One region of the Alkaliphilus metalliredigens QYMF genome, then DNA from elsewhere that is predicted to be linked to it. Evidence: a T-box and tRNA genes for the amino acid it is inferred to sense, from the RefSeq annotation. Region 1 holds a T-box; the other regions hold tRNA genes.

Region 1 (4,430 bases):
TACGTTGATTTTTGCCTTGTTTTGTATCTAATACTTGACCCTCAAATTCATCCTTAAAAATATGACCTATATCCCCTATTTGTCCACCACTTTCTGGGTAGAAAGGTGTTTTATCTAAAACAATCACAACTTCTTTTCCTGCTGAAGTTAAGTTAACCGATTGATTTTCTTCAATAATCGCCAACACTTTCCCTTCAGCTCTTAGGGTTTCATATCCTTTAAATGACGTTTGAATGTTTTTATCTAGGGCGTCAAATGCATCTTCCTTCCAGCCTTCGGTGTCTCCCCCAGATCTTGCTTTCCTTGCACGATTTCTTTGCTTTTCCATCTCAGATTCAAATTCACTCTCATCAACAGTCATTTCTCTTTCTTCTAAAATTTCCTTAGTTAGATCCAAAGGAAAGCCATAGGTATCATAAAGCTTAAAAGCATATGTACCATTCAACATGTTTTCAGATTTTCCTATCATTTCTTCAATATGCTGGTTTAAAATCTCCAGTCCTTGGTGAATCGTCTCTTGAAATCGATCCTCTTCTACTTGAATGATTTTTTTAATATAATCTTTTTTCTCAACAAGTTCAGAATATGCCCCTCCATATGTTTCTGTAACAGTATCCATTAATTCATATAAAAAGCTTTTAGACACACCCAATAGCTTACCGTGTCTGGCCGCTCTTCTCAATAGCCTTCTTAATACATATCCTCTTCCTTCATTACTTGGTAAAATGCCATCTCCAATCATGAAAGTAATTGAACGCAGGTGATCTGTAATAATTCGTAGAGATATATTTGTCTTAACATCTTTATTATATTGTGTATTTGTTGCTGTACATACGCTATTTAAAATATGTTTCATGGTATCCACTTCAAAAATTGAATCCACATCCTGCATAATGCAGGCAACTCTTTCAAGGCCCATCCCAGTATCGATGTTTGGATTGGGTAGCAGGTTGTAATTACCAGCTTCATCCTTATCAAATTGAGTAAATACATGATTCCAGAACTCTACAAAACGATCACAATCACATCCCGGTTTACAATCATCATGACCACAGCTGTATTTATCACCTCTATCAAAGTACAGTTCTGAGCAAGGACCACAAGGACCCACTCCAATTTCCCAAAAATTATCTTCTTTCCCTAAGCGCACAATTCTTTCCTTAGGCATCTTTATTTGATTTTCCCATATCCCATAGGCTTCATCATCTTCTTCATATACAGAGGCCCATATCTTATCCTCTGGCATTTCTAAGTATTTAGTTGCGAACTCCCATCCCCACTGGATAGACTCCGTTTTAAAATAGTCTCCAAATGCAAAACTTCCTAACATTTCAAAAAAGGTTGCATGTCGAGAAGTCTTCCCTACATTTTCTATGTCCCCAGTACGAATACATTTCTGACACGTTGCCATTCTTTTACTAGGGGGCGTTTCCACACCTGAAAAATAATTTTTTAACGGTGCCATGCCAGCATTAATCAACAGTAAACTTTTGTCGTTATGAGGTACAAGTGGATAGCTTGATTGTACATAATGCTCTTTTTCTTCATAGAAGTCTAAAAACAATTTTCTAATTTCATTTAATCCCATTTTTTTCATTTTAATCGTATCCTCCTTAGTTAAACTACAAAAATGCAAAAAACTCCCATCCATACATCATATAGTAGGGACGAGAGTTATATTCTCGCGGTACCACCCTAATTACCGTTTGATACGGCCGCTCAGGAAAACCTTTAAGATAACGGATTAACCGATAACCTCTACTCTTATTGTTCAAGGTTATAGCTTAGAGACTGCTTCATATCATCTATCTAGGAGCCTCTCAGCCTAGTGCTCCCTTTCTGTAAGAATCGAATAACATTACTCCTTCTCATCATCGCTTATTGTCATTTTTTATTAGAATTATATAGAAAATCATCAATTTTGTCAACATTTAAGAAATTTTAGTCACATGACTGATTAAATGTTTTCCCAGTACTTTAATGGTTCCTGCAACGGGGACTGCAATTAATAGTCCTACAATTCCTAAAAACCGTCCTCCCACAAGGAGTGCCAAAATAACTAATACCGGATGTAGTCCCACGCTTTTTCCTACTATTTTAGGTGCTAATATGGCGCTCTCAATTTGTTGAATCACAGTAAAGACAACCACCACCCAAATTGCTTTGATTGGACCATCCAACAATGCAAATAAGACACCAGGAACAATTCCAACTACAGGACCAAAGTAGGGTACAATATTTGCAATTCCTGCAATCAATCCAACTAATACAGCAAATTCTACTCGTAAAACCAATAATGATATCATTGTTAAAATCCCAACAAACCCTGCAACAATCAGTTGCCCTCGAATAAACCCACCAAGTACACTGTCTACATCCTTTGCAATATGCATTACATTCTTTCTAAGATATCTAGGGATTAATAAAATAATCGCTTTTTTAAACCCCTTTGCATCCTTTAAAAAGTAAAAAACCAATATAGGTATCAGTACTAGGTTTACAAGTCTTGAAAATAAACCTAAAAGCGTGCTGGTAAATGAGCTGGCAATACCAAATACAATCTCTTGAATACGATCAATATTAAGTCTTAGTAGTTCCTTTACTGACTCAAATTCCGTTGGTAAACTTTCGAGGTTCTGATTGTACCTTAGATATAGATTATGAAGATGCTCGTAGGAGTCATTACTATACTGGGGTAAAAACGCCATTAAGTTCCTTACTTCCTCTGTTATTCTAGGTACTAGTGTTAGGGAGAGAATTAATATCATACAGGAGATAAATAAGTAGACAAGTAAGACCCCCCACATTCTGTCAATACCCTTGACCTGTAAGTAATGAATCAGCGGATTCAATATATATGCAATGACAATGGCAATTATAAATGGAGATAAAATTTCCATTAACAAAACTCTAATTTGAAACAATAATAATAATAGAGTAAAGAGGAAGAGTCCCAATACTAAAAAGAATAATTGCTTACGACCCACATTAACCTTCTGCCTATCATCAACATAGTGATTCCCGATATGGATTAAGTAATATAATAAAAAGATCAGTAGAGCAAAAACAATGAATTGAGTTAAAAATGAAATTAATCTAGTAAATTCGCCTCCCTGTGCAATACTCCTGAAACCTGTTGAAATAACTTCAATTGCATTTTCACCCATATTGAACCCCCAATCATGCTAATATTAATTGTGTTTGGCACTATGTTACCATATATTTCTTGAAAATAAAATTAAATTTTTATTAATAAAAGCAGCCTAAGCTGCTTTTATTAAAACATATTCATTCCTTTAACAACATTTGACGCTTTTTTCATCATTCTATTTCTTTGACGCATAAGTCTCCTTCTATCGCCATTATTCATCTGAGTGACAGCATACATGCCTATTGTTGCTCCAATTAGACTTCCTGTAACAAGACCTGTCATCATGTTTCTATTCATTATATTCACTCCTTTCCAGTTGCATTATTATTTTTTGTTAATTAGGTGGTTCTATACCAAGTAATTTTTTCAATCCACCGCTATTGTGGCTGATTGAACGAATATCCTCACTATTAAATATGATGTTGTGTTTTTCCAGTTTGATCTTTTCATTTAAAGGCAGAATGGCATATCCATTGATTAGATCATCAAAATAGCCTTCACTCACCAATAAAGCCATTATTTTTCCTGTCTTTTTATTAATAACCGTATCTTTAACAACTCCCATTAAATCCTTGCTTTCGTTATATATCTCAAACCCAATTACATGAATCACCTTTTTTAAAGCACTTTCTAGAGTAGGCATTTGAAAATGATGTATGATATCATTTTCAGAATATATTTCCAATCCTTTTTGGGTTATGTTTTTGATTCTTTTGTAAAAAATATATTTATCTTCCTCTTTTTTATTTTCAATATTATATAGCTGAAATGCCCCTAATTCTAATTTCCGATTCAAATATAGATTCCTTTTCACTCTATATCCAGTTAAATGGCCATTTGATTTCATCAATGCCTGATCTATCAATTCGCTTCCTTTAACCATGGCAATCCCTCTTTTCACCGTTCTATTACTATTTTGAATCGAAGTCAAAAAAATAATGCAGGGAATCCCTGCATTATTGGTCATTATTAATTAATTTTATCATTATTTTCTTTTTATTCCTCCTCAATGTCGTCATGATGGTCATGATCGTCATTAGGATTGAAATCATCTAAATCTTCATAATGCAGATTGTTTTTTTGAGCATAATCATAAATAGCTGCTTTAACGGCTTGCTCAGCCAATACAGAACAATGCATCTTCACAGGTGGCAATCCATCTAATGCCTCAGCAACTGCCTTATTTGTAAGCTGTAGTACTTCCTTTACTGTTTTCCCTTGTATCATTTCAGTTGCCATACTAGAAGTAGCAATGGCAGAGCCGCATCCGAATGTTTTG
Region 2 (4,430 bases), 670 kb from region 1:
TTCTATTGCATTAGGTAGTGTGATTGCAGCGAATCAATAGACTTGGAAAAATGAATAGATAATCTACTATGAGGGACCGAGCCTTATTAAAGGAGGTCCCTTATTAATTCCTATAATATAACTAATTTTAAATTAAATAATAATGAATAAAAAAGCCTAGATAAATACATTATAATATATGTAAAAGAAAGCAAATGAAAAATACAGAAAATACATTGACATTGGTTCGCATTTGTGTTATATTAATTTAGTCGCTTCTGACAGATGCATTTCGAAAAAAGCTGATGACAGGAGTGCAAGAAAATAAAAGTGAAAAGAATAATGAAGATGTATTGACATTCGATTTCAAAAATGATATAGTAGTTAAGTCGCCAAAACGCGACGGGTTATACGGAGCAAGTTAGAAATCAGGTCTTTGAAAACTAAACAGTATAGATGTAAGCCAGCATATTACAAGTAGATTGCCAAAGTCTTAGATTTTGCGCAAGATACAAACTCGACAAAGTCGAGAAGCCATTTTAGTTTTACTAAGATGGACCCAGAAATTTATATATAAGAGTTTGATCCTGGCTCAGGATGAACGCTGGCGGCGTGCCTAACACATGCAAGTCGAGCGGGTTAATCTGACGGAAGCCTTCGGGTGGAAGAAAGTGAAACTAGCGGCGGACGGGTGAGTAACGCGTGGGCAACCTACCTTGTACAGGGGGACAACAACGGGAAACCGTTGCTAATACCCCATAAAACCCTAGAGGGGCATCCCTTAAGGGTCAAAGAATTTCGGTACAAGATGGGCCCGCGTCTGATTAGCTAGTTGGTGAGGTAATGGCTCACCAAGGCGACGATCAGTAGCCGACCTGAGAGGGTGATCGGCCACACTGGAACTGAGACACGGTCCAGACTCCTACGGGAGGCAGCAGTGGGGAATATTGCACAATGGGCGAAAGCCTGATGCAGCAACGCCGCGTGAGCGATGAAGGCCTTCGGGTCGTAAAGCTCTGTCCTAGGGGAAGAATATTGACGGTACCCTAGGAGGAAGCCCCGGCTAACTACGTGCCAGCAGCCGCGGTAATACGTAGGGGGCAAGCGTTATCCGGAATCACTGGGCGTAAAGGGTGCGTAGGCGGTCTTGCAAGTCAGAGGTGAAAGGCTACGGCTCAACCGTAGTAAGCCTTTGAAACTGCAAGACTTGAGTATGGGAGAGGAAAGTGGAATTCCTAGTGTAGCGGTGAAATGCGTAGATATTAGGAGGAACACCAGTGGCGAAGGCGACTTTCTGGACCATTACTGACGCTGAGGCACGAAAGCGTGGGGAGCAAACAGGATTAGATACCCTGGTAGTCCACGCCGTAAACGATGAGTGCTAGGTGTTGGGGGTCGAACCTCAGTGCCGCAGCTAACGCATTAAGCACTCCGCCTGGGGAGTACGCTCGCAAGAGTGAAACTCAAAGGAATTGACGGGGACCCGCACAAGCAGCGGAGCATGTGGTTTAATTCGAAGCAACGCGAAGAACCTTACCTGGACTTGACATCCCTCGGACCACTCCTTAACCGGAGTCTTCCCTTCGGGGACTGAGGTGACAGGTGGTGCATGGTTGTCGTCAGCTCGTGTCGTGAGATGTTGGGTTAAGTCCCGCAACGAGCGCAACCCTTGTCTTTAGTTGCCAGCAGTTCGGCTGGGCACTCTAGAGAGACTGCCGGGGATAACTCGGAGGAAGGTGGGGATGACGTCAAATCATCATGCCCCTTATGTTCAGGGCTACACACGTGCTACAATGGCCGATACAACGGGCAGCGAAGGAGTAATCCGGAGCAAATCCTATAAAGTCGGTCCCAGTTCGGATTGTGGGCTGAAACTCGCCCACATGAAGCTGGAGTTGCTAGTAATCGCGAATCAGAATGTCGCGGTGAATGCGTTCCCGGGTCTTGTACACACCGCCCGTCACACCACGGGAGTCGGAAGCACCCGAAGTCAGCTATCTAACCGTAAGGAGGAAGCTGCCGAAGGTGAAGTCGATGACTGGGGTGAAGTCGTAACAAGGTAGCCGTATCGGAAGGTGCGGCTGGATCACCTCCTTTCTAAGGAGCAAAGGCGCATCTATACTGTCTAGTTTTGAGAGACCTACTAATCTCTCTAAAAGCACCAAGGGGGCGTAGCTCAGTTGGGAGAGCACCTGCCTTGCAAGCAGGGGGTCAGGAGTTCGACTCTCCTCGTCTCCACCATAAGTAGATGACCGAAATCTATGATTTCGTGGCAGTCACTTAGTTAAAAATTATGTAATTCATATCATTGCTTTTTAAATGATAAGAAATGAATGGAAAAATTTTTAACATCATCAATAAAAACATGCTAAATTGTTCTTTGAAAACTACACAATGTTATGATGAAGCAATAAATGCGAAACCAATAAACTATCAATTAAACCTTTTCTTTGATTTGTTCAGGGGAATATAAGGTGCGATTGTTAGCTGAGCGATTGACTCTAAATCTATGATTTGGGTCATGAGCGTAAAGGTCAAGTTATTAAGAGCAAAGGGCGGATGCCTTGGCACTAGGAGTCGATGAAGGACGTGGTAAGCTGCGATAAGCCTCGGGAAGCCGCAAGCAGGCATTGATCCGGGGATTTCCGAATGGGGAAACCCACTTGGGTTCATATCCAAGTATCTATTACTCAATTCATAGGTAATAGAAGACAGACCGGGGGAACTGAAACATCTAAGTACCCCGAGGAAGAGAAAGAAAATTCGATTCCCTCAGTAGCGGCGAGCGAAAGGGGAAGAGCCCAAACCGATGGGGTTTACTTCATCGGGGTTGTGGACACGGTCGTTAAGAAGAAGGTATTGTAGTAGAAGAGGGTTGGAAAGCCCCACCGGAGAAGGTAATAGTCCTGTATATCAAACAAGAAGATCTTTGACTGTGATCCAGAGTACCACGGGACACGTGAAACCCTGTGGGAAGCAGGGGGGACCACCCCCCAAGGCTAAATACTACCTAGTGACCGATAGCGCATAGTACCGTGAGGGAAAGGTGAAAAGAACCCCGGAAGGGGAGTGAAATAGAACCTGAAACCCTTTGCTTACAAGCTGTGGGAGCACTTTATATGTGTGACCGCGTACTTTTTGTAGAACGGGCCAACGAGTTATGGTATGGAGCAAGGTTAAGCACTTAAGGTGCGAAGCCGTAGGGAAACCGAGTCTTAATCGGGCGACTTAGTTTCATGCCATAGACCCGAAACCGAGCGACCTACCCATGGACAGGATGAAGCGGAAGTAAAATTTCGTGGAGGTCCGAACCGATTGACGTTGAAAAGTCACCGGATGATCTGTGGGTAGCGGTGAAATTCCAATCGAGCTCGGAGATAGCTGGTTCTCGCCGAAATAGCTTTAGGGCTAGCCTCAAGATTAGAGACACGGAGGTAGAGCACTGAATGGTCAAGGGGCCTTCACCGGTTACCGAAACCTATCAAACTCCGAATGCCGTCGTCTTATACTTGGGAGTCAGACTGCGAGTGATAAGATCCGTAGTCAAGAGGGAAAGAGCCCAGACCATCAGCTAAGGTCCCAAAGTATACGTTAAGTGGAAAAGGATGTGGAGTTGCACAGACAACCAGGATGTTGGCTTAGAAGCAGCCACTCATTTAAAGAGTGCGTAATAGCTCACTGGTCGAGTGATTCTGCGCCGAAAATGTCCGGGGCTCAAACGTATCACCGAAGCTATGGATCCGAAAGGATGGTAGGCGAGCGTTCTGTAAGGGTAGAAGCTGTACCGTAAGGAGCAGTGGACTTTACAGAAGAGAGAATGTTGGCATGAGTAACGAGAGGCAAGTGAGAATCTTGCCCGTCGAAAACCCAAGGTTTCCTGAGGAAGGTTCGTCCGCTCAGGGTTAGTCGGGACCTAAGCCGAGGCCGAAAGGCGTAGGCGATGGACAACAGGTTGAGATTCCTGTACCACTTTTAGTCGTTTGAGAAATGGGGGGACACAGTAGGATAAACCATGCGCACCGTTGGTTGTGTGCGTCTAAGCAAGTAGGGAGTTAGGATAGGCAAATCCGTTCTAACATATTCTGAGATGTGATGGGGAGCGAAATATAAGTAGCGAACTGGTTGATTCCACACTGTCGAGAAAAGCCTCTATCGAGACTATAAAGTGCCCGTACCGCAAACCGACACAGGTGGGTGAGGAGAGAATCCTAAGACGATCGGGAGAACTATTGTTAAGGAACTCGGCAAAATGACCCCGTAACTTCGGGAGAAGGGGTGCCGGATTTGGTGAAGGATTTACTCCATAAGCCTTATCCGGCCGCAGAGAATAGGCCCAAGCGACTGTTTACCAAAAACATAGGTCTCTGCTAAGTCGAAAGACGAAGTATAGGGGCTGACGCCTGCCCGGTGCTGGAAGGTTAAGGGGACGTGTTAGCGCAAGCGAAGCACTG
Region 3 (4,430 bases), 2.5 Mb from region 1:
TTTCTCAAACGACTAAAAGTGGTACAGGAATCTCAACCTGTTGTCCATCGCCTACGCCTTTCGGCCTCGGCTTAGGTCCCGACTAACCCTGAGCGGACGAACCTTCCTCAGGAAACCTTGGGTTTTCGACGGGCAAGATTCTCACTTGCCTCTCGTTACTCATGCCAACATTCTCTCTTCTGTAAAGTCCACTGCTCCTTACGGTACAGCTTCTACCCTTACAGAACGCTCGCCTACCATCCTTTCGGATCCATAGCTTCGGTGATACGTTTGAGCCCCGGACATTTTCGGCGCAGAATCACTCGACCAGTGAGCTATTACGCACTCTTTAAATGAGTGGCTGCTTCTAAGCCAACATCCTGGTTGTCTGTGCAACTCCACATCCTTTTCCACTTAACGTATACTTTGGGACCTTAGCTGATGGTCTGGGCTCTTTCCCTCTTGACTACGGATCTTATCACTCGCAGTCTGACTCCCAAGTATAAGACGACGGCATTCGGAGTTTGATAGGTTTCGGTAACCGGTGAAGGCCCCTTGACCATTCAGTGCTCTACCTCCGTGTCTCTAATCTTGAGGCTAGCCCTAAAGCTATTTCGGCGAGAACCAGCTATCTCCGAGCTCGATTGGAATTTCACCGCTACCCACAGATCATCCGGTGACTTTTCAACGTCAATCGGTTCGGACCTCCACGAAATTTTACTTCCGCTTCATCCTGTCCATGGGTAGGTCGCTCGGTTTCGGGTCTATGGCATGAAACTAAGTCGCCCGATTAAGACTCGGTTTCCCTACGGCTTCGCACCTTAAGTGCTTAACCTTGCTCCATACCATAACTCGTTGGCCCGTTCTACAAAAAGTACGCGGTCACACATATAAAGTGCTCCCACAGCTTGTAAGCAAAGGGTTTCAGGTTCTATTTCACTCCCCTTCCGGGGTTCTTTTCACCTTTCCCTCACGGTACTATGCGCTATCGGTCACTAGGTAGTATTTAGCCTTGGGGGGTGGTCCCCCCTGCTTCCCACAGGGTTTCACGTGTCCCGTGGTACTCTGGATCACAGTCAAAGATCTTCTTGTTTGATATACAGGACTATTACCTTCTCCGGTGGGGCTTTCCAACCCTCTTCTACTACAATACCTTCTTCTTAACGACCGTGTCCACAACCCCGATGAAGTAAACCCCATCGGTTTGGGCTCTTCCCCTTTCGCTCGCCGCTACTGAGGGAATCGAATTTTCTTTCTCTTCCTCGGGGTACTTAGATGTTTCAGTTCCCCCGGTCTGTCTTCTATTACCTATGAATTGAGTAATAGATACTTGGATATGAACCCAAGTGGGTTTCCCCATTCGGAAATCCCCGGATCAATGCCTGCTTGCGGCTTCCCGAGGCTTATCGCAGCTTACCACGTCCTTCATCGACTCCTAGTGCCAAGGCATCCGCCCTTTGCTCTTAATAACTTGACCTTTACGCTCATGACCCAAATCATAGATTTAGAGTCAATCGCTCAGCTAACAATCGCACCTTATATTTCCCTGAACAAATCAAAGAAAAGGTTTGATTGATAGTTTATTGATTTCGCATTTAATGCTTCATCATAACATTGTGTAGTTTTCAAAGAACAATTAATTTTTCCGTCCTGCCGACGAAATGATGTTTTATAATAACAATTTCACCTTGTATTACCTTTGAAAAGTAATAACTGGTGGAGACGAGGAGAGTCGAACTCCTGACCCCCTGCTTGCAAGGCAGGTGCTCTCCCAACTGAGCTACGCCCCCTTGGTGCTTTTAGAGAGAAAAAAGTCTCTCAAAACTAGACAGTATAGATGCGCCTTTGCTCCTTAGAAAGGAGGTGATCCAGCCGCACCTTCCGATACGGCTACCTTGTTACGACTTCACCCCAGTCATCGACTTCACCTTCGGCAGCTTCCTCCTTACGGTTAGATAGCTGACTTCGGGTGCTTCCGACTCCCGTGGTGTGACGGGCGGTGTGTACAAGACCCGGGAACGCATTCACCGCGACATTCTGATTCGCGATTACTAGCAACTCCAGCTTCATGTGGGCGAGTTTCAGCCCACAATCCGAACTGGGACCGACTTTATAGGATTTGCTCCGGATTACTCCTTCGCTGCCCGTTGTATCGGCCATTGTAGCACGTGTGTAGCCCTGAACATAAGGGGCATGATGATTTGACGTCATCCCCACCTTCCTCCGAGTTATCCCCGGCAGTCTCTCTAGAGTGCCCAGCCGAACTGCTGGCAACTAAAGACAAGGGTTGCGCTCGTTGCGGGACTTAACCCAACATCTCACGACACGAGCTGACGACAACCATGCACCACCTGTCACCTCAGTCCCCGAAGGGAAGACTCCGGTTAAGGAGTGGTCCGAGGGATGTCAAGTCCAGGTAAGGTTCTTCGCGTTGCTTCGAATTAAACCACATGCTCCGCTGCTTGTGCGGGTCCCCGTCAATTCCTTTGAGTTTCACTCTTGCGAGCGTACTCCCCAGGCGGAGTGCTTAATGCGTTAGCTGCGGCACTGAGGTTCGACCCCCAACACCTAGCACTCATCGTTTACGGCGTGGACTACCAGGGTATCTAATCCTGTTTGCTCCCCACGCTTTCGTGCCTCAGCGTCAGTAATGGTCCAGAAAGTCGCCTTCGCCACTGGTGTTCCTCCTAATATCTACGCATTTCACCGCTACACTAGGAATTCCACTTTCCTCTCCCATACTCAAGTCTTGCAGTTTCAAAGGCTTACTACGGTTGAGCCGTAGCCTTTCACCTCTGACTTGCAAGACCGCCTACGCACCCTTTACGCCCAGTGATTCCGGATAACGCTTGCCCCCTACGTATTACCGCGGCTGCTGGCACGTAGTTAGCCGGGGCTTCCTCCTAGGGTACCGTCAATATTCTTCCCCTAGGACAGAGCTTTACGACCCGAAGGCCTTCATCGCTCACGCGGCGTTGCTGCATCAGGCTTTCGCCCATTGTGCAATATTCCCCACTGCTGCCTCCCGTAGGAGTCTGGACCGTGTCTCAGTTCCAGTGTGGCCGATCACCCTCTCAGGTCGGCTACTGATCGTCGCCTTGGTGAGCCATTACCTCACCAACTAGCTAATCAGACGCGGGCCCATCTTGTACCGAAATTCTTTGACCCTTAAGGGATGCCCCTCTAGGGTTTTATGGGGTATTAGCAACGGTTTCCCGTTGTTGTCCCCCTGTACAAGGTAGGTTGCCCACGCGTTACTCACCCGTCCGCCGCTAGTTTCACTTTCTTCCACCCGAAGGCTTCCGTCAGATTAACCCGCTCGACTTGCATGTGTTAGGCACGCCGCCAGCGTTCATCCTGAGCCAGGATCAAACTCTTATATATAAATTTCTGGGTATTTCTTGTTCCATTCTAGTTAACTAAAATGATATCTCGGCTTACGCCGAGTAAGTGACTTACACAAAATCTTAGATTTTGGTAATCTACTTATATGCTGGCTTACATCTATACTGTTTAGTTTTCAAAGACCTGGTTTCTAACTTGCTTGGTATAACCCGTCGCGTTTTGGCGACTTAATCAATATATCATTTTTGATGACATATGTCAACACTTTTTTTATTTTATCTAGTTTTGTTGAATTTTGTTTCTTTATGCTTATTTAAATTCTCTTCGCCTTGCGACGACTTGTACTACTATAACAGTTGTTGTGCCCAAAGTCAAATGAAATATAATGGAAGAAAATCAGATGGATATAATACTTAAAAGTAAGTTATCTTAATAGAAGTAACTTACTATCATCTGATTTCCTAGTTCTTTCTTTACTCTTCAATTTTTCTATCTTTACACTTCTATCATTTACTCCATGTCTGCAAGCTCTATCTTCTTTTCTAAAGGTACTTCCCCTTCATCATCAATTATTTTTGCTGGGGTAGCAATGGATGCGATAACAGACTCTAGATTATTAATGATGCTAACTTCCTCTCCAAATTCCACATCCGATACTTTTAATGTATCTCCAGGTCTGAAGTTTGAAATATCAAATTCAAATTTTTCAGGGATGCTTCCAGCGAAGCATTGAACTTCTAGTTCTCTTACCTGTTGTTGAACTGTCACCCCACCCTTTTCCACAAAACCTCTTCCCTTCAATATAATAGGAACCATTGTATGTATTTGTTCATCTTGATTAACCTGTTGAAAGTCCACATGCATAATCATTCCTGTCACAGGATCCCTTTGCATTTCTTTAACAAAGGTTGTATAAGGTTGCCCTCCTACATTTACTTGTACTAATCCTTTCCCCCCTTGGTTTCTGACGAATGCTTCTACTTCAGTTCTCTCTATTTCTACCGTCAGTGTGTTGATGCTTTTCCCGTAGATGACTGCTGGCACATTTCCTAAGTCCCTTGAACGGTGACTGGCATTAGACCCCGTTTCATTACGCAAGCTACTCA

The links. The T-box of region 1 lies ahead of alaS (alanine--tRNA ligase). A T-box ahead of a tRNA ligase gene usually reads a tRNA of that ligase, here a tRNA-Ala.
Region 2: it has a tRNA-Ala gene. The T-box ahead of alaS (alanine--tRNA ligase) is inferred to sense a tRNA for this amino acid. The anticodon was not compared.
Region 3: it has a tRNA-Ala gene. The T-box ahead of alaS (alanine--tRNA ligase) is inferred to sense a tRNA for this amino acid. The anticodon was not compared.

What each region holds. Positions count from the first base shown of each region.
Region 1 covers NC_009633.1:2,504,260-2,508,689, reverse strand. The annotation lists gene alaS (alanine--tRNA ligase) at 1-1,597, opposite strand, end outside; T-box leader at 1,661-1,884, opposite strand; gene AMET_RS12135 (AI-2E family transporter) at 1,932-3,167, opposite strand; gene AMET_RS25375 (hypothetical protein) at 3,278-3,448, opposite strand; gene AMET_RS12130 (PRC-barrel domain-containing protein) at 3,486-4,118, opposite strand; gene nifU (Fe-S cluster assembly scaffold protein NifU) at 4,148-4,430, opposite strand, start outside.
Region 2 covers NC_009633.1:1,836,633-1,841,062, forward strand. The annotation lists gene AMET_RS08530 (bifunctional enoyl-CoA hydratase/phosphate acetyltransferase) at 1-40, shown strand, start outside; rRNA gene AMET_RS08535 (16S ribosomal RNA) at 549-2,076, shown strand; tRNA gene AMET_RS08540 (tRNA-Ala) at 2,145-2,220, shown strand; rRNA gene AMET_RS08545 (23S ribosomal RNA) at 2,512-4,430, shown strand, end outside.
Region 3 covers NC_009633.1:47,800-52,229, reverse strand. The annotation lists rRNA gene AMET_RS00240 (23S ribosomal RNA) at 1-1,456, opposite strand, end outside; tRNA gene AMET_RS00235 (tRNA-Ala) at 1,694-1,769, opposite strand; rRNA gene AMET_RS00230 (16S ribosomal RNA) at 1,836-3,363, opposite strand; gene AMET_RS00225 (50S ribosomal protein L25) at 3,835-4,430, opposite strand, start outside.